DNA from 4 places in the Thalassospira sp. GO-4 genome. Region 1 is predicted to be linked to each of the others. Evidence: predicted binding sites of a transcription regulator. Region 1 holds the regulator's gene; each other region holds the start of a gene.

Evidence for each region. The regulator PhoB, encoded in region 1, activates phosphate uptake and scavenging genes when phosphate is short. The targets are predictions, from matches to a motif close to TNTCATAAAACTGTCA.
Region 2: a site for PhoB is predicted at 3,056-3,071, ahead of M9H61_RS19335 (inorganic phosphate transporter). Genes of this name have one in related genera too.
Region 3: a site for PhoB is predicted at 2,374-2,389, ahead of M9H61_RS01270 (RNA degradosome polyphosphate kinase). Genes of this name have one in related genera too.
Region 4: a site for PhoB is predicted at 3,356-3,371, ahead of M9H61_RS09670 (diacylglycerol kinase family protein). Genes of this name have one in related genera too.

The regions. Positions count from the first base shown of each region.
Region 1 is NZ_CP097807.1:3,601,496-3,606,760, forward strand. Features, by position in the region: gene pstA (phosphate ABC transporter permease PstA) at 1-582, shown strand, start outside; gene pstB (phosphate ABC transporter ATP-binding protein PstB) at 584-1,387, shown strand; gene phoU (phosphate signaling complex protein PhoU) at 1,410-2,132, shown strand; gene phoB (phosphate regulon transcriptional regulator PhoB) at 2,150-2,848, shown strand; gene M9H61_RS16505 (cation:proton antiporter) at 2,965-5,031, opposite strand.
Region 2 is NZ_CP097807.1:4,258,387-4,263,651, reverse strand. Features, by position in the region: gene queA (tRNA preQ1(34) S-adenosylmethionine ribosyltransferase-isomerase QueA) at 1-586, opposite strand, end outside; gene M9H61_RS19340 (VUT family protein) at 678-1,223, opposite strand; gene M9H61_RS19335 (inorganic phosphate transporter) at 1,457-2,983, opposite strand; gene M9H61_RS19330 (AsmA family protein) at 3,155-5,265, opposite strand, start outside.
Region 3 is NZ_CP097807.1:249,204-254,468, forward strand. Features, by position in the region: gene M9H61_RS01265 (Ppx/GppA family phosphatase) at 1-80, opposite strand, end outside; gene M9H61_RS01270 (RNA degradosome polyphosphate kinase) at 126-2,273, opposite strand; gene M9H61_RS01275 (histidine phosphatase family protein) at 2,452-3,009, shown strand; gene aspS (aspartate--tRNA ligase) at 3,236-5,023, shown strand; gene M9H61_RS01285 (SPOR domain-containing protein) at 5,205-5,265, shown strand, end outside.
Region 4 is NZ_CP097807.1:2,059,187-2,064,451, forward strand. Features, by position in the region: gene M9H61_RS09660 (methyl-accepting chemotaxis protein) at 1-1,744, opposite strand, end outside; gene M9H61_RS09665 (hypothetical protein) at 1,734-1,895, shown strand; gene M9H61_RS09670 (diacylglycerol kinase family protein) at 2,394-3,341, opposite strand; gene M9H61_RS09675 (UDP-2,3-diacylglucosamine diphosphatase) at 3,561-4,478, shown strand; gene M9H61_RS09680 (glycosyltransferase family 1 protein) at 4,475-5,265, shown strand, end outside.

The sequences.
Region 1 (5,265 bases):
GAAGAATTCGCACCGAAGAACCGGTTCACGACCATTGTTGAAGTCAATATCAACAACCTTGCTGCTGTGCCGTCGATTGTGTTCGGTCTGCTTGGTCTTGAGGTCTATCTCAATGTCATGCATCTGCCGCGTTCGGCCCCGGTTGTCGGTGGCTTGACGCTGGCTCTGATGACCTTGCCGACCATCATCATTGCGTCGCGTGCAGCGATCAAGGCGGTTCCGCCGTCAATCCGCCAGGCGGCCCTTGGTCTTGGTGCCTCGCCGGTTCAGACCGTAACCCACCATGTGCTGCCGCTGGCGATGCCGGGCATTCTGACCGGGACGATCATTGGGATGGCACAGGCACTTGGTGAAACGGCACCGCTTTTGATGATTGGCATGGTTGCCTTCATCGTTGATATCCCGGGTGGTGCACTTGATCCGGCAACGGTTCTACCGGTCCAGATCTATCTGTGGGCAGACAGCCCGGAACGTGCCTTTGTCGAGAAAACCTCGGCAGCGATTATGGTGTTGCTGGCCTTCCTGATCCTGATGAATGGACTGGCTGTGTATCTGCGCAAAAAATTTGAACGGAAGTGGTAAAATGGCTGCTGTATCCCAGAGCGCAATGACGGCAGAGCCGTCGGTCGCAAGCCCGAAAATGACGGCACGTGACCTTAATCTTTTCTATAGCGACAATCAGGCGCTGTTCGATGTCAATCTGGATATCGTCGAACGTCAGGTTACCGCTTTGATCGGCCCGTCGGGTTGTGGCAAGTCGACCTTCCTGCGGTGCATGAACCGCATGAACGACACGATTGATGGTGTGACCATCAATGGCAAGGTGACCCTTGATGGCCGCGATATCTATGACAAGCGGATCGACGTTGTTCAGCTGCGCGCACGTATCGGGATGGTGTTCCAGAAACCGAACCCGTTCCCGAAATCGATCTATGACAACGTGGCCTATGGCCCGCGCATTCATGGGCTGGTCAATTCGCGTGACGAACTTGATGAAATTGTCATGACCTCGCTTGAGCGTGCCGGTCTTCTCAAGGAAGTCAAAGATCGCCTGCAATCCCCGGCTACCGGTCTTTCGGGTGGTCAGCAGCAGCGTCTTTGCATCGCACGTGCGGTTGCGGTCAGCCCAGAAGTCATTCTGATGGACGAGCCGTGCTCGGCACTTGATCCGATCGCAACGGCAAAGGTCGAAGAGCTGATTGACGAACTGCGTTCGAACTACACGATCGTGATCGTGACGCACTCCATGCAGCAGGCTGCGCGTGTATCGCAGCGGACCGCATTTTTCCACCTTGGCAAGCTGGTAGAAGTTGGTGAAACCGATCAGATCTTCACCAACCCGAAAGACGACCGCACCAAGGGTTACATTACCGGTCGCTTTGGTTAAGCGATACGAGGAGAACGCATAAATGGCTGACGACAAAACACATATCGTGAGTTCGTTCGACGAGGAACTGACCCGTCTGAACAACATCATCTCGCAGATGGGCGGGCTTGCAGAAAGTCAGCTGATCTCTGCGATCCGCTCTATTGTAAAGCGTGACTCGGAACTGGCTGAAAAAGTCATTCTTTCAGACCATCGTATCGATGTTCTTGAACAGGAAGTGCAGGATTTTGCGGTCCGTCTTCTGGCCCTGCGCCAGCCGATGGCTGATGACCTGCGTCAGGTCGTGACGGCGCTTAAGCTGTCCAATGATCTTGAGCGTATTGGTGATTTGGCCAAGAACATTGCCAAACGTGCCCAGGTCCTGAACCAGATCCCGCCGATCCGTCCGGTCCAGGTGATCCCTAATATGGGCAAGCTGGCCCAGGAAATCATCAAGGATGTTCTCGACGCCTATATCGAAGGTGACGCCGAAAAGGCGGAACGCGTCTGGGCGCGCGATCAGGAAGTCGACGACATGTACAATTCGCTGTTCCGCGAATTGCTGACCTACATGATGGAAGATCCGCGCAACATTACGGCATCGACCCACATGCTGTTCATCGCCAAGAACATCGAACGTATTGGCGATCATGCCACCAATATCGCCGAAACGATCTATTACCGGATCAAGGGCGAAGACCTGCCGGCAATCGACCGGCCAAAAAATGATGCAGCGAACTTTGCTGTTGTCGAACCGAATGAGTGACACTGGAGCATAGGAAGATGGACCCAACGGTTCTTATCGTCGAGGACGAAGCTGCAATCGTAACCATGTTGCGCTACAACCTCGAACGTGAGGGGATGCAGGTTGTCGAAGCCGGTGACGGTGACGAAGCGTTGAAAATTCTTGCTGAAACGCATGTTGATCTTGTCCTTCTGGACTGGATGTTGCCGGTCATGTCGGGGATCGAGGTTTGCCGTCAGATCCGCCGCAAGCCCGAAAGCCGCGATTTGCCGGTCATCATGGTGACTGCGCGTGGCGAAGAAGGGGATCGCATTCGCGGGCTTGATACCGGTGCTGATGACTATGTCACCAAACCGTTCGCGATTGGCGAGTTGCTGGCACGTATTCGCGCACTTCTGCGCCGATCCGGTCCGGCGCAACCACAAGGGCAGTTGGTCTATTCCGATATCGAAATGGATCTTGCCGCCCATCGCGTCAGCCGCAATGGCAAGGCCATCCACCTTGGTCCGACCGAATTTCGTCTTCTGCGCTACTTCCTTGAACATCCGGGGCGTGTTTTCTCCCGCGAGCAGCTTTTGAATGCTGTTTGGGGACCGAACATTTATGTCGAAACCCGTACGGTTGATGTGCATATCCGCCGCCTGCGGAAGGCCCTGAATGATGTCAAAGGTACCCGCGATATCATCCGGACGGTTCGGGCAGCCGGCTATGCGCTGGATTCGGAAACTGCGGCCTGATTGATCCGGCCACAAGGCCGGACTGCGGGCTCGTTGCTAGGCGCGTCTGAAAAAATTCTGACACTCAGATCAAACAAAACCCCCGTTGCCACAGGCCGCGGGGGTTTTGCATTTAGCTAGTCTTTAGCTTTGCCACGTGTGGTGCGGCCTGACCGGGATGTTGCCGGCTTGTCTGATGGCGCAGTCTCTGTCGCCGGTTTGCGGGGCGCTGCTTTTTTGCCCGATGTGGTTTTGCCCGACGTTGTTTTGGTTGCGGCGGGTTTTGTCGCAACCTTGCGCCCGGTTGTTTTCTTTGGCGTGGCACGCGACGCAGGTTTCTTTGCCGTCGGTTTGGTTTTGGCGGTTTGCGCAGCCGTGCCGGATGCCTTTGTTGTCTTCGCGGTCGCCGGGGATGCAGATGCCGCGGATGCAGGTGCCGCAGATGGTGTTGTCGCTGGTGCGACTTCTGATGCCGGTGCTGCTTGTGCCGGTTCCGGGGCCTTTTTGCGCTGGGTCCTTGGTGCCAGTTCGTTCATCAACAGCATGTCAGCGCGCCGGAACTTGGCGATTTCGGCATCAATGTCTTCTTGTGGCACGTCGCAGGCCGACAGCACATGATCCGAAAGCCGAAGGCCGGTTTCCAGTACTTCGGGAATTGCCGCATCGGCCCCGCTGCGCGACAGCGGACCGATATGGGTGATGTCCTGGGCGCGGGCAAAGATCTTGAGATGCGGATAATGCTGACGTAGAAGCGCAACGGTCTTTTCGGTTGCATGCGGGTTACCCATGGCAACAACCGCGATGCGCGCTTCATCGGTGTGGGCGGCGCGGAATGTTTCCGGGCGTGACCCATCGGCAAAGAATACGGGGAGCCCCTCTGCACGGCCGCGCGAAACCTGTTGGGCATCACTGTCGAGAACAATGAACGGAATATCGCGGGTTTTCAAAAGACGCGCCAGAACCCTGCCGACACGTCCGCTGCCGATGACCAGAACATGCTGGTGGATGCCTTCGGTTTCATCCGAGATCGGGCCAAGCTGGTCGTCTTCCTTGGGATGCAGCTTTTCCTCGATCCGGTGGCCAAGATTGATCAGGGTCGGTGTCAATGCCATCGACAAGGCAACCACCGGGATCAGCATCGCGGCAAGATCGCGCGGAATTGCACCATTCTGGGCCGCCAGTGCAAACATGACGAATGCAAATTCACCGCCTGCTGCCAGGCTCATCGCAACACGAAGGGCCGAACCCCGTTCAAACCGAATCGCCAAGGACAAGACAAACAGAACGGCCGTCTTGATGACAAGCAATGCAATCAGCCACAGCAGCACACTGCCAAACTGTTCATAGACAACATTGGCATTGACCGACATCCCGACCGACATAAAGAACAGCGACAGGAAAACGCCACGGAATGGCGCGATATCGGCTTCGATCTGATGGCGGAATTCGGTTTCGGCCAGCATTACACCGGCAATGAACGCGCCAAGTGCCATCGAAAGTCCGGAAACCTCGGTCAGGGTGCTGGCGGCAAGAACAACGAACAGGGTCCCAATCGCAAACAGTTCCGGGTTTTTAAGCGACGCGATATAGCGAAACAGATGCGGCAAAAGATACCGTCCTGCGACCAGAAGCAGGGCGACAGAACCGAAGCCAAGAAGAATACTGATCCACGGGCTGGTTTCGGTACCGGCATTGCCCGCCGCCTGAACCATGATCAGGAACGGACCAACCGCCACGTCCTGGACCAGAAGGATTGCAAGGGCGGCCCGCCCGAAACGGGTATTGAGCTGCCGGTCGTCAGACAACTGTTTAAGGATAATCGCGGTTGATGACAGGGCCAGCGCACCCGCAATTACAAGGGATGCCGCCAATGGCAGATCAAGCAGCGCCAGAACGCCCATGATCGCAGCCATTGAAACCAGGATCTGCAACAGACCGAGTGCCGCAAACCGCCCGCCAATGACGCGCAATCGTTCGCGCGACAGTTCAAGCCCGATCATGAACAGCAGGAAGACGACCCCCAGTTCGGCAACTGTGGAAATGTCTTCACGTTCGGTAATCAGTCCAAACCCGAATGGCCCGATGCAAAATCCGCCGATCAGAAAACCGATAATCGAATTGGCGCGCAAACGATGCGCGATGGGTACTGCAACCACAGCCGCAGCAAGGATCAGGAACAGCTCGAACAGAACGCTGTGATGCATGGTCAGAATTGATCCGGCAAAGCAGATAAATATTTGAAAACAACGAGATGATCAGGATAGCGGAATTGAACGGTATCGTCCTGTGGAAATTTGACGATGCCAACGCAATTAACCCGTACCGGTTTGATCTGTTTCAAGGCTTGTCTTGTTGGTTTGACCTAATGCGCCGGGCGGGGAATTCAATTGTGTGCTGTGAAAATTGTCATGCCCTGATGACTTGCCAATCCTGGTGCC
Region 2 (5,265 bases), 660 kb from region 1:
CGCGCGCATCCAGATTGGCCAAAAGTTCCGGGGTAAAATGCAGGCCCGCCGTCGGGGCGGCCACAGCACCATCTTTTTGGGCAAAGATGGTCTGATAATCGGATTTGTCCTGATCATTGCCGCCGGCTTCGCGACGGATATAGGGCGGCAACGGCATGACACCGTATTTTTCAAGAGCCGCAATCAGATCAGCACCCGAACGGTTGAATTTCAGCGTGACCTCGCCGCCATCCTTCTTATCAAGCACTTCGGCTTCGAATTCGTCATTGACCTTGAAGGTTTCCCCGATCCGAAGCTTTTTGGCCGGCTTTGCAAACGCCACCCATTCGGCCAGTCCTTCCTGCTTGTGCAGGGTGACTTCGACCTTGGCGTCACCGCGCTTGCCGAACAGGCGCGCCGGGATCACGCGGGTATCATTTGAAATAAGCAAATCACCCGGACGCAAAATATCGGGCAGTTCGCGCACGATACGGTCGGTCATTCCGCCAGCAGACAGATCAAGCATGCGTGCAGCATCACGCGGATTTGCCGGATGTTCGGCAATGCGTTCGCGCGGCAATTCGAAATCGAACAGATCGACTTTCATGGATCGGGATTATTCCGGTTGATTGGACAAACAATTGAAGGGGCGTTTTATGCGCCCCTTCGTTCAAAACCACAAGGCTTGGCGCGTCATATCAGCCCTGTGCCGGTTCCGCATTCAGGCGCGGCGTTACCACCGCCATCAACAGACGGAACGGCGCAAGACAGGTCAGCGCCATGATCACCTTGGCGGTGAAATCACCCAGTGCCCAGGTATCCCACGGAAGGCCGGTCCCGGCAAAGGCGATCGAAAAGAACAATGCCGTATCAACAGCCGAACCGATGCCAGATGAAACAAGCGGTGCTTTCCACCAGGTTGCCTGACGCAATTTGTCAAAGATGGTGACATCAAGCATCTGCGCAATCAGGAAAGCAGTACCGGACGCGATGGCGATCCGCGTGTCAGCAAGGATCAGCGACAACACAACAGCCAGGGCAAAGCCCGCCAGCACAACAATACGTGCGGCCCCTGCACCGCGTGCACGGTTGGTCAGATCGGTTACCAGAAACGCCACCGGATAGGTAAAGGCGCCGTAGGTCAGCCAATCTGCCAACACACCCGGAAGCGGGTATTCGACCAGAATGTTCGACGCGACAACAGTCGCTGCCATTGCCAGAATGCCGAAAATGATCGCTTTCATCTTTTCGTCCTTCAAAAAGGTGAACCCACGCATAACAAATCTCGCGGCCCACCTTACTGGGCGACGATCGAGACCGGGTTCGGATAACTTTGGTTGGGGCGCTGTTTACGCCCCGCCCCCCGTATGGTCAAGGAAAAACGGCGGCCAGGTTACCCTGACCGCCGCTGCAGATCGCTGCAAGTCGCCCCGGGGAAAGTGGGACGCCGTGCCGCGAAACTTTATTCTTATTGCAATTACAGCATGATACCGCGAATGGTGAAGAACAGCAGCGCCCCAAGGAAGGCACCGGCCGGAACCGTCACCACCCAGGCTGTTGCAATCGTCACCGCATAGCGACGGCGCACCAGAAGACGCTTGCGCAGTTTCTTTTCGGCCCGTTCGGCTTCGTTCGGATCAATCTGACGCAATGCTTCGAGATGTTCGTCGGACTGTTCGCCTTCCGGCGCGTCCACCAGCATCGGCGGTGCTACCTGACGACGACGATGCGACAGACTTTCACGCAGGAAACCGACACCAAATACCGCGCCGACCGCAATGTGGGTCGAGCTGACAGGAAGACCGAGTGCCGAGGCCACAATCACGGTCAATGCCGCCGAAAGCGCAACCGTATAGGCACGGATCGGATCAAGTTTGGTGATTTTGGAGCCAACGGTTTTGATCAGTTTCGGACCAAACAGGATCAGACCAGCCGAAATACCAAGTGCACCAATCACCATAACCCAGATCGGGATCGGGGCCTTGGTCACGATTTCACCGCTATCCACACCCGATACGATGGCTGCAAGCGGGCCAATCGCGTTGGCAACGTCGTTAGAACCGTGGGCAAAGGACAAAAGAGCTGCCGACACAACAAGCGGAATACGGAACAGCGATGCAATTTCCTTGCGCCGTCCGGTCATCGATGCCGATGCACGGATCACGGCCTTGCGGACCGGAATGACCGTAATGAAGAATGCGGCGATACCAATGGCAATCACAACCGGGGTATCGGCCTTCCAGATTTTCTTCACACCCTTCATCATCAGATACATCGAGAATGCCGAAACCATCACGCCCACAAGGATCGGAACCCATTTGCGTGCGGCCGCAACGCGGTCTTCGGTATAGATGATGCGGAATTTGATAAAGGCCAAGAAGCCCGCGGCAATCAGACCACCCAAAACCGGGGAAATCACCCAGCTCGCAGCAATGGTGCCCATGGTCGGCCAGTTGACAGCACCAAGCCCGACGGCAGCCATGCCAGCACCCATCACACCGCCAACGATCGAATGCGTGGTTGATACCGGCGCCCCGAGCCAGGTCGCCAGGTTCAGCCAAAGGGCAGCAGCCAAAAGCGCCGCCATCATCGCCCAGACAAAGGTCTGTGCATCAGGCATCTGGTTTGGATCGATAATGCCGTTCTTGATGGTCCCGACAACGTCGCCACCGGCAATGATCGCACCTGCGGCTTCGAACACGGCGGCAATCAAAAGCGCGCCAACCATGGTCAGTGCTTTTGAGCCGACTGCAGGACCGACATTGTTGGCAACATCATTGGCACCGATATTGAGCGCCATGTAACCGCCGATCACAGCAGCGGCGATCAGGAAGCCACTTTGCGGCAGTCCGCCCATGTGAAAGGCGACAAACGCACTACAGGCAAGCAGGAAAACAATGGCAAGACCAAGTTTTGCACTGATCGACGCAGTTGCGCCCATCCCGGCATCCATGCGCTTTTGCCACTTGAGGTCCTTATCCAGAGCAGTTTTTTTAACCGACATAATCAACCGTTACCACAAAAGGGAATCGACGCGCGGATCATGTCGAAGCCGAGCCCGTTTGTTAAGGTTTTTTTGCCGTTATATTACAACATACGAACAACCGTCTGAGGACAAACGAAAAACGGCCCCGCAATGCAGGGCCGTTTTCTGTGTCATCATGATGCCGCACACCTAGCGACCAAACTGATTCAAAAGCCCTTTCAAAAGGCCCTTTGCTGCATCTTCGGGTGAATTGCCACCCGATCCGGTATCACTGTTGCCAGAACTGCTTCCGCCAAGTGCCTTATCAAGGATGTTATCAAGAACCTTGACCGCAACCTTGTCCATGCGTCCGGTAATGACCGGATCATCGATCTTGCCTTTGGCATAAACGCTAAACGGCGGCAGTTCTTCGATCTTCTTGGAAAAATCGAAATCTGCGGTCGTATCCATCACCCATTTCGGAAGATCAAGCGTCGCATCGGCATCCGCCGTCCCGACACGCGAAAGCGCTTCGACACGGGTGGTCTTGGCAATGCCCTTGGTGATGGTGATGTCACCTTCAAGCGATTGCAACAGATCGTTGTTGCCAACCCCTTCCACGACCATTGCCTGTGGCCCCTGACGCAGCAGGGCTTCGATATTGAGCTTCGGATCACTCGACCGTTTTGCCGCATTGCTGAACCGGACTTCGGTCAAAACCAGATTGGCCGTGCCGTTCAGGGCCGAAACCAGACGGCGTGACGTATTGCCCGATGCCGTAACATCGAATTTAAGGTTCGCACCGCCAATAATCGTGTCATTGGCAACCTTGATCGGTGTCAGCCGTTCGATCCGCGCACCATCAAGATCCCCCTTCAGGGCAAGTTGCGGCACATCCGTGTTGCGTGCATCAAACGTCCCGTTGATGCCAAGATCACCATCCCCCAACAATCCCTTGAAGTTCGAGATCGTCAGAAGTCCCTGAACCAGGGTTGCCTTCAGATCCGGGTTCACAAGGCTGTAGGTATCGAAATCAAGCTGATCAAGCGCAATGGCGATATCGGCATCAATCGATCGCAATGCCGATACGTCAATGACGGTATCATCCCACGGCGTACCATCACGGGCATCAACACGTGTTGCGGTCATGCTTGCCGGCAGATTGAACGCGGCCTTGCGCGGACCACTGCCAATACCGGGCATAAGACCCGCGCGCTTTTGTGCTGGCACGAACGGATCGACGACCAGTTTGCCACCAGAAAGTGCGACAGTCAGTTTCGGCTGTGTCTGGCTGCCGTCAAAGGTCACCTTACCCGCGGTTTCGAACGCACCAAGCACAAGCTTCAGATCATCAAGTGCAACATTTTGCGCATTGCCCTTGACCGTGCTGGAAACAGCCAGTCGGCCAAGATTACCTGATGGCGTATAGGTCGGCGCAACCAGATCAAGCGCACGGTTCAGACTGGATGCCTGCACCGCCAGTTTGCCATCCAGTCCGGGATTGGCCCCCAGCATCTGCGACACCTCACCATCAAGTGCCACCTGCATAAGCGGGTTGGACACATCAAGCTTAAGGGTCGGACCGGTAATCGGACCATTCAGGCCAAGATTTGCCTGAATGCTTTTATAGCTGCTTGCCGGTGCCGGAAGCGTAATGCCCGCAAGCTTGGCAAGCGGTTCCAGTGTCTTTGCGGTTACCCGGACAGACAGATTTTCAAAAGCCGGAATATCGGCACTGCCATTAAAGGTACCCTTTGCCGATGCACTCAGCCCTGCGGCATCTGAAACGGCAAAATTGCCAAGGGTGATATCGCGCCCCTTGATGCTGCCATCAATCATGATCCCGCGCACCGCAACACCCGACGAAATGATTTCATCGGCAGCCAGCCGGTAATTTGCCGCCAGCCCATCAAGTGGCGCCAATGCGTCCTTGATGACCTTGACCATGTCTTCCTTGGCCGCGGTCGCGTTTGAAGCACCGTTCGCAGCCCCGCCGGTGGCGGACGTTCCGGTTGCGGTGCCATTGCCCGCGCTGCCCGACGTCGTTGCGGATGCATCGCCGCCGGTCTGGGCGGTTGCGACATACTGATCAATATTGATCCGGTCGAGCTTCAAGCCAATACCAAGTGCCGGCAGCCCCGACCCGCCAAGATTGGCAACAACCGCACCACGAATGGCGGTGTCATCAATTCGAAGATCAAGATCGGAAATGTTCAACTGATCGGGCGTTCCCTTGATCCCGCCAGTCAGCGAGAACCGGCGCAGCCTGTCTGCACGAACACCGTCAACATCAACACCCAGCCAACGGATCACCGCCCGGA
Region 3 (5,265 bases), 1.2 Mb from region 1:
TCGAAAATCACAAGGCGCACAGAGTTGGAGCCAACATCAATGATCGCGATGCGGTTGGAAGCCCGTTGGTCAGTTAGCATACTGTTGGTGGCACCTGTTGGTCGTGTGTCTGCATTTTGACGGCATCAGTCATCAAGTTGCAGAACGGGGACATTCGGGTCCTCTTCATTCAGGGCGCTGCCGCGACCTGACAGGGACGGGTTGGTCATGAAATACTGATGGGATGAAAATGCCTTTTGATCAGCTTCACAACGTTCGTAAGAGCCATCTGGCTGAAGATACCAGGCCTGTGCAGTGTCCTTGAGATTGGCAATCATGATCTGTTCAACAATCTGGCGCTGACAGGTCGGATTTTCAACCGGAACAAGGGTTTCAACACGGCGGTTCAAATTGCGTGGCATCCAGTCGGCAGAGGAGATGAATGCCTTGGCCTTGCGCGACGGAAGTTTGGCCCCGTTGGCAAAGACCACAATGCGCGAATGTTCAAGGAACCGGCCGACAATCGATTTGACGCGAATGTTTTCCGAAAGCCCCGGCACACCCGGGCGCAAACAGCAAATCCCGCGCACCACCAGTTCGACATGAACGCCCGCCTGGCTTGCACGATAAAGTGCATCGATTACCACCGGATCGACAAGACTGTTCATCTTGGCCCAGATGCCGGACGGTTTGCCAGCCTTGCAGTTTTCGATTTCCTGATCGATGTGGGTCAGAAGGGTCGGGCGCAAGGTATGCGGGGCAATCGCGATCTTTTCCAAAGAACGCGGCGTGGCATAGCCGGTCATGAAATTAAAGATGCTTGCCGCATCACGCCCCAGTGCCGGATCGCACGAGAAGAAGGAAATATCGGTATAGAATTTGGCCGTGATCGGATGATAGTTGCCGGTCCCGAAATGGACATAGGTTTTAAGGCCGTGGGTTTCACGGCGGACAACCAGTGACACCTTGGCGTGGGTTTTCCAGTCAAGGAAGCCGTAAACCACCTGACAGCCCGCACGTTCAAGGTCGGCCGCCCAGCGCAGGTTGGCTTCTTCGTCAAAGCGGGCTTTGAGCTCGACCATGGCGGTAACGGATTTTCCGGCCTCGGCCGCGGCGATCAGGGCTTTGACGATCGGGCTGTTTTCCGACGTACGGTAAAGCGTCTGTTTGATGGTGACGACATCGGGATCACGCGCTGCCTGAAGCAGGAACTGCACCACCACGTCGAAATCTTCGAACGGGTGGTGAACCACCAGGTCCTTTTTGCTGATCGCGGCAAAGCAATCGCCACCAAAGTCGCGCACCCGTTCCGGATAGCGCGCGGCATAGGGCGCAAACAGCAAGTCGTGATGCAGATCGGAATCGATCAGCTGTTTGACATCGACAACGCCCAAAAGACCATCAACCTTGACGACTTCTTCGAGCGCGACATCAAGTTCGTCGATCACAAAGTCCAGAAGGTCTTCGGGCATGCCGGCATTGACCTTAAGGCGGATGATGCTGCCACGGCGGCGGCGTTTAAGGGCGGTTTTGAAAACGCGCACCAGGTCTTCTGCTTCTTCTTCGATCTCGACATCCGAGTCACGGATGACGCGGAAGAAGCCATGTTCGATCATATCGAAGCCCGGGAACAGCTTGCCGAGATAAAGCAAGATTGCCTGTTCGACCGGAAGATAGCGTTCGGTCCGGCCGGGCAGGCGCAGGAACCGGCCGATCTTTTGCGGGACCGGGATCAGACCGCGCATATTGTGACCATCCGCCGGGTCAAACAGCTGCATCACAATGGCAAAGCCAAGGTTGGGAATGAACGGGAACGGGTGTGACGGGTCAATCGCAAGCGGGGTCAGGGTCGGGAAGATTTCCCGCATGAAATAGCCATCAAGCCATTTGCGATCGGTCTGGGTCAGATCGGATTGATCAATGACCGAGATGCCCTGTTGTTCCATTTCACGGCTGAGCTGACGCCAGATGCGCTGCTGATCCTGCATCAACTGGTTGGCATCAAAGGTAATGGCGCGCAGCTGTTCGGACGGGCTCATGCCATCCTGGCTGACTTTGGTCATGCCGGCACGAAGTTGCCCGACAAGGCCCGCGACGCGGACCATGTAGAATTCATCAAGGTTGCTGGCCGAAATCGACAGAAAGCGCAAACGTTCAAGCAGCGGGTGCCCGCTGTTCTGGGCTTCTTCAAGAACACGATTGTTGAAAGCCAGCCACGAAAGTTCGCGATTGATAAAGCGGCTTTCCGAATCAATGGTGATCGCGCTTGATTGAACTGCAGCGGCGTGAGTCACGCTATGCCTCCTGCGGATTGAGGGAATGTCTTTGAATTTATGCGACAGGTCCCGGTTGCAAATGGAGTATAGGATAACTGTTTGCGCCCGTGCAATTTTCTTAAATTTATGTGTCAGTTTTTCTGATGGCATCGCGGGCGTTGATATGGCATGGAAGAACACCGTTTGATCATCCTTCATGGCCGTAAAGACCAAAGACATGAAAACGTTGCTGTTGCTCAGACATGCCAAATCAAGCTGGGCCGATCCCGGTCGGGCCGACCATGATCGGGAATTGAACCGCCGTGGCGAGAAGGCAGCCCCCTTTATGGGGCGTTACTTGCGCGAGCAGGCTTTGATCCCTGATCTGGTGTGGTGTTCAACAGCCGCCCGTGCGGTTCAGACGCTTGGCCTTCTTGGGCGTGATTTTGCCAGCAATGCGGACGTTATCTATAGCGAAGATCTTTATATGGCGGGGGAAAGGGTGCTGCTTGAAAGTTTGCATCACACCCATGAGGACGCAAATTCCGTGATGTTCATCGGCCATAATCCGGGGATGGAACAATTCGCCCAGGCACTGTTTGGCGACGGGGACGAGGTCGCGCGCGACGCGATGGCGCGAAAATTCCCGACATGTGCGTTGGCGCATTTTGAATTTGATGTTGAAAACTGGACCGATATTGCATTTGGCACCGGCAGGCTGATCGGCTTTACCAAGGTCAAGGAATTGCAGGCTGTCAAAATCGGATCGGAATGATTTGACTGTCTCTGGTGACAGCACTTGACGCGCAGCCCCCGAGAGCGTTTTATACCGCTGAAATTTTGACGCCGCGTCTGAACGGCAACCGACACATCACAGCAAAACGTCCCGAATTGTTCGGGCCGGGCACGTTGTGGTGCGTTTTTTGTTTGACAGCGCGGGTCTGGCATGCACCTTTGCGGCCAAATTTGCGGCCCAAAATATAAAGCAACCTGGAATGACAATGCATCCTTATCGCTCACACAATTGTAATGCGCTGCGCGCGACTGACGCAGATGCGGAAGTTCGTCTGTCTGGCTGGATTCACCGTAAGCGTGACCACGGCAACCTTCTGTTTGTTGACCTGCGCGACCATTACGGCATCACCCAGGTCGTGATCGACATTTCCAGCCCGCTGTTTGAAACGCTTGATAAAGCGCGCGCCGAAAGCGTGATCACGGTGGATGGCAAGGTTGTCAAACGTACCGCAGAAACCATCAACCCGAATCTGCCGACCGGCGAAATCGAAGTTTACGCATCGAATGTCGAAGTTCAGTCTTCGGCCGAAGTGTTGCCGATGCCGGTCTTTGGCGATGTCGAATATGGCGAGGAAATCCGCCTGCGTCACCGTTATCTCGACCTGCGTCGTGAAAGCGTGCATTCCAACATCGTTCTGCGTTCCAAAGTCATTTCGGCCATGCGCCAGAAAATGACCGCACAGGGCTTCCTGGAAATCCAGACCCCGATCCTGACGGCAAGTTCGCCGGAAGGCGCGCGTGACTTCCTGGTGCCGTCGCGCATGCATCCGGGCAAGTTCTATGCCCTGCCGCAGGCCCCGCAGCAGTTCAAACAGCTTCTGATGGTTTCGGGCTTTGACCGTTACTTCCAGATCGCACCGTGCTTCCGTGATGAAGACGCCCGTGCCGACCGTTCGCCGGGCGAGTTTTATCAGCTCGACTTCGAGATGGCCTTTGCCACCCAGGAAGACGTGTTTGCCGCGATTGAGCCGGTTCTGTACGAAATCTTTGTCGAGTTCGGCGGTGGTCGCGATGTGACCCCGTTCCCGTTCCCGCGTATTCCGTTTGATGAATCGATGGCGAAATACGGTTCGGACAAGCCGGACCTGCGCAACCCGCTGATCATTTCCGATGTGACCGAGCCGTTCCGTGGTTCGAGCTTTGGCATCTTTGCGTCGAACATCGAAAAAGGTTCGGTCGTTCGTGCCATTCCGGCAACCGGTGCCGCAGCACGTCCGCGCAGCTTCTTTGACAAGCTTAATTCGTGGGCACGTGATGAAGGTGCGGCTGGTCTTGGCTATATCGTTTATGGCGAAGACGGCGAAGCAAAAGGCCCGATTGCCAAGAACCTTGACGCTGACCGTATCGCCCAGATCAAGGAAATTACCGGTGTTGCCAATGGCGACGCGGTCTTCTTTGTCTGTGACAAGGCACTGGCAGCCGCCAAATTCGCCGGCAAGGTCCGTGACAAGGTCTGTGACGAACTTGAACTGCGTGAAGAAGGCATGTTCAAATTCTGCTGGATCGTTGATTTCCCGATGTATGAGGAAGACGACGACGGCAAGATCGAATTCAGCCACAACCCGTTCTCGATGCCGCAGGGTGGTCTTGAAGCACTTGAGACCATGAACCCGCTCGATATCAAGGCGTGGCAGTATGACATCGTCTGTAACGGTATCGAACTGTCGTCGGGTGCCATTCGTAACCATCGCCCGGACATCATGTATCGTGCGTTCGAAATCGCCGGTTACGGCAAGGATGTTGTCGAAGAACAGTTCGGTGGCATGCTTAACGCATTCAAATTCGGCGCCCCGCCGCACGGTGGTTCCGCACCGGGTGTTGACCGTATCGTCATGCTGCTGGCAGACGAGCCGAACATTCGTGAAGTCATTGCCTTCCCGCTGAACCAGCAGGCGCAGGACCTTATGATGAATGCGCCGTCGAATGTCGAAGACAAGCAGCTCAAGGAACTGCATCTGCGTGTCCAGATGCCGCCGAAGGCGAAAAAAGACTGATTGAAAGACAGGTCATCCGACCCGGATTTCAAACGAAAAGAGCGGCCCGGTTTTCCGGGCCGTTTTTCGTTGAACTTGTGCCCGACCGGATGATGCGGGCAGGTTTTGGTTACCTAATATTAACCGCCAATGCGTCAAAGTGCCCGCAAGAGAACAAATTTGATCCTGCGGGGGACGGGCTGTGAAAAAGATACTTGTTGTGGCGGCACCTTTGGCGCTGGGCGCATGTGGCGGGCCGATCG
Region 4 (5,265 bases), 1.5 Mb from region 1:
GTTCTTCGATCGCCGATGAAATGGTAGCAATAATTGCATCCATTTCACTGACGGTTTTGCCGACTGCCTCGACCTGATTGACTGCACTTCCGGTGCGGGCCTGAAGGTTTTCGACATAACGGGTGATTTCCTCGGTCGCCTTGGCGGTCTGATCGGAAAGATTTTTGACCTCATTTGCCACCACGGCAAAACCACGCCCGGCATCACCGGCCCGTGCGGCTTCAATCGTGGCATTAAGGGCCAGCATGTTGGTCTGATCGGCAATATCGGAAATCAGTTTCAGCACATTTGAAATATTTTCCGATGCTTCGACCAGTTGCTGAAGGTCCGCCTGGGTCTTGTTGACCTGCCCGACTGCACTGCGAGCCACATCAGATGAATGGACAACCTGCCGGTTGATTTCCTCGATCGAGGAATTGAGTTCCTCTGTGGCCGAGGCAACAGAATGCACATTGCCGCTGGCTTCTTCGGTTGCCGATGCCACAGCCACCGTCTGTTCGGATGCCGAACTTGCCAGCCGTGACATGCTGTCTGCGGTTGCCTGCAATTCCACCGCAGCCGCGGCAACGGTTTCAATGATTTGCCCGACATCGGAATTGAACGTGTCGGCCGTCTGGTTCATGAATTGGCGCTGGGCTTCCTTGGCGCGTTTTTCATCTTCGATTGCCTTGGCTTCAAGTTCGTCATTGCGAATGGCATTTTCCTTGAAGACCTGAACCGCGCCGGCCATCTGGCCGATTTCATCGCGCCGTTCCTGCCAGGGTACATTGACCGTCAGATCATGATCGGCAAGCTTGCGCATGATCTGGGTGATGGCAATGATCGGCTTTGACAGACGATCACCGATCAGAAGGGCAATGACGATGCCAAGCCCCATACCGATCAGCGACGCGATCAGGATTTCGGTTTCCGCCAGACCGATTTCATCAACAACCCGTTCAAAAATTGAATGTTCGGTCGCCGAAAATTCCGCCATCAGATCGGCTGCTTCGGACAGCAACAGACTGGATGCCTGTTCCATATCGCCATTGACCGTTTCAATAATGACCAGTTCATTTGACCTGATCTTGTCAAATGCATCACGGTAATCATCAAACAATGTCATGACTTCGCCGATGGTCTTTTTGTATTCCGCATCGGGTACTGTCTGGTTGATTTCAATCAGCCCGGTCTTGAGAAGGCCGAACTCGCTGGCTGCCTTTTCGCCAAAGCTGTCATCCTGACGCCCGATCAGAATATTGGAATAAAGACGCGCCAGAAGCGCATGTTCGCGCGCGGCCACCGCCTTTTTCAGGGCATCGATATTCTGAGTGGTTTCTGCACGTGCGATCAATGCATTGAGATCGGAAACGACCTTGATCCCGTCGGGCTCAAGCCGGTCCGTGATCAGGGCGTGATATTCATCACTCAGATCACGGACTTTTTCGAAATCCTGCATGTAGCGATCAAGTGCCCCTGATATTTTCTCGATCCGGGCACGATGTTCAGCTGATTCGAAACTTTGCAATGCCTTGTCAAGAATTGGGCGGATTTGATCGGCGATGACGAACACCTGTTCCGCGTCATGGGCGCTTGCCTTGTTGGCAAATTCGCGGGCATGACTTTTGAAACGCAAAAACCGCGTTTCAATCTGGGCAACAAGTGCGGCCTCTTCGACCCGCAACGCATATTCATCAACATCATGTGCAACTTTGGTGAAGCTGTAGAATGCGAATGCCAGCGCTGAGACAAGAATGACCAGCACTGCTGAAAACCCCAATAGAATCTTTGTCTTAACACCCAAGTTTTCCAAAAACGCCCCCGTCGGCGCAGAAGAAACACGCGACACCATCATACCCTCCGTGTTCGCAGCACCGCGCTACGATCTCTTTGATTACCAAGGTATCTGCTCATGACAGTCACTACCCTCCCCATATGGGGAGTACACAACCCTTGTTTTAGATAATCACAATATTGCAACTAACTTAAAGGTTTGGCGTAACATGCGAAATTACAAGGAAAAGTAAGGCCGACCTATCCAGAAGACCTGTATACCTGTCCTTTCGAATATGCCCGGCAGATCGGCCCAATTCGGCGGATCAGTTTCCCTGTTTGACAACACCAAACACCGTAATTTCCAGACAAGCTGGCAAACGCTGCAAAGCAGGGCAAACGCATTGGACCATCCCCTGCTATCAACCCAAGGGCATCAATAATCAGCCCCGGCACACCGGTTGATAAAACGCTGATTTACACGCGGAAAAACCGCGAAATGACGAGTAAGATCATGGGGATTTTCAAAGAATGCCTGATCTTTGCTTTGCAACTTCCAAGCGTGATCACATGCCTTCTGATATCCCGGCCGCAAACAACCGGGATATCGTGCATTTGCAATAAAGATTTAGCTATCGGGGTTAACCGCTGGTCAGGCGAAGTGGTTCCGGACCGGTTTCAACCACACCACCCGCGGCCATTGCATAGGCCTGTGGCACCATCAGCCGCACCGGATAGGGCGACAGACTGATTTCGCATGGCAGTTTTCCGGCACTTTCACCGTCAATCTGAAGCGGAGCCGGGCCACAATGGCTGGTGATCGTGATGCGTTCAGACCGCACAACCGAGACATCGCTTTGTTCATGCAACCTGTTTAACGTCAGGGCCAGCCCATAGCGCGACAATGCACCGATACCGTTGCCGGGCATCAGAACAACATCAAAACCGTTATCGGTCAGCTTCGCCGTCGGTGAAATAATGAATTCGCCGCCGTAATGCTGCGCATGGGTCACCACAACCCCGGCCACCCGATAGTTTTCCCGCCCGATATTGACTTCAAAGTCGCGATGACGCGGGAAAAAGATGTTCCGCAACCCTTCAAGAACATAGGCACCCTTGCCGATCATCCGCTTGAGCTTGAGCGACACATTGGCAACCGTATCGGCATCGGCCCCCATTCCGACCATCAAAAAGAAGGCCCGCCCATTGACCAGTCCGGGCCGGATCCAGACCTGACCAGGATTATTGATATAGTCGGCAATTGCCTTTGCCTTGCGTTCCAGCCCGACTTCGACGGCCAGAACATTCGCCGTCCCGAGCGGGATCACGCCAAGTGGCGGGACTTCGTGACCATCGATTTGGGCATCAAGAAGACCATTCAGCGCCTCGTTCAATGATCCGTCGCCGCCGGCAACAAACAGGCGTTGATGGGCACGCACCTTGCGCGCCAATTCACGGGCATGGCCGGGATGGGTGGTCTGCAACAATTCCACCCTGATCCCTGCATGTTGCAAAATCTTGGACAGAAACCGCTGTTTGTTCCCCCCCGCACGGGGATTGAAAATCACAGTCACATCGGCATGGGTCATTCAGAACATACTTCCGAAATAAAACCGAAATAAATCACACACACGCACTACCATATGAAAGAAAAAATGTAACAGTTGCTTTACAGAACGACGAAATTTCTGTGAACGGGTTATAAAATCACGTTTTTTATTTTAAACCGATACTGGTTGGGGACAGTATTCGGCACCTCGAAACGCCGAATTCCAGCCATCCTTTTGGCAGGATACGGAGGAGCGGCAATGACAGCGATGACGCTGCAACCGCATTACCGCACGGTCTGGATTTCAGACGTCCATTTGGGGACACGTGGATGTCAGGCAGATCTTCTTTTGGATTTCCTCAATGAAGTAACAGCAGATACCTATTATCTGGTCGGTGACATTATTGACGGCTGGCGGCTCAAGAAAAGCTGGTATTGGCCGGAAAGTCACCATGCTGTTATCACGACAATCATGGATAAGGCAAAAAATGGCGCCAAAGTCATCTTTGTCCCCGGAAACCATGATGAATTTGCCCGTGAATTTGTCGATATGACCTTTGGGCATGTCGATGTCAAAATGAACGATATCCACGAAACAGCCGATGGCAAACGCCTGCTGGTCATTCATGGCGATGAATTTGACGGGGTTGTCAAATATGCCAGATGGCTGGCCTATCTTGGGGACACGGCCTACAACCTGGCCATCGCCCTTAACCGTTACTATAACGGCATTCGCCGCCGCCTTGGATACGGTTACTGGTCGCTTTCGGCCTATCTTAAAAACCGGGTCAAAAACGCCGTTCAGTTCATCTGCAATTTCGAAAATGCCGTCGCCCACGAAGCCGCCAAGCGCAAGGTCGATGGCGTGGTTTGCGGTCATATCCATCATGCCGAAAAACGCATGATCGGTGATGTGCTTTATTGCAATGACGGAGACTGGGTCGAAAGCTGCACCGCCCTTGTCGAAGACAAGGATGGCAAGCTTGAACTTCTGCACTGGACCGAAATGCGCCAGATGGCCATGAGCCATTCCAGCCCCAGCCGGGACGCTGCAAGCACCCCGTCACTGGGTCTTGGCAAACTGATCTCCATGTTCCGCATTGCCCATGGCACGGACAATTCCGCATCGGGTGCGTCCAAAAAACGCAGCGATGCCCCGATTGGAAAGACTGCATGAAAATACTGATCGTAACCGATGCCTGGTATCCGCAGGTAAACGGTGTTGTCCGTACCCTTGAAACCGTACGTGGCGAGCTGGGCGCGATGGGACATGATGTTCACATCATTTCGCCCGATCAGTTCAAAACCGTTCCATGCCCGACCTATCCGGAAATCCGTCTGGCCCTGTTTGCCAAACGCAAGATGGCCAAAATGATCGAGGCATTGCACCCGGTCGCCATCCACATTTCGACCGAAGGCCCGCTGGGTCAGGCGGCCCGTTCCTATTGCCTGAAACACGGCTTGCCGTTTTCAACCGCCTATCACACGCGGTTTCCGGAATATATTCATGCGCGCTGGCGGCTGCCGCTGTCGATTTCCTATCGCGGGATGCGCAAATTCCATTCCAAATCACGCTCGGTCATGGTCGCCACCGAAAGCCTGCGTCAGGAACTGTCCGACTGGGGCTTTGAAAACCTACATATCTGGTCGCGCGGGGTGGATCTTGATCTGTTCCGGCCCCGACCAGACGCCTCATTTGGCGATTTCCCGAAACCACACTGGCTGTTTGTCGGGCGGGTTGCGGTGGAAAAGAATATCGGCCACTTCCTTGACCTTGACCTGCCCGGGACAAAGTTCGTGGTTGGCGACGGCCCGCAACTTAACGAGCTTAAGGGCAAATATCCCAATGCGCAGTTTCTGGGCAAAAAGGTTGGCGAAGAACTGGCAACAGCCTTTGCTTCGGCGGATGTCTTTGTGTTTCCAAGCAAGACCGACACCTTCGGCCTTGTGATCCTTGAAGCACT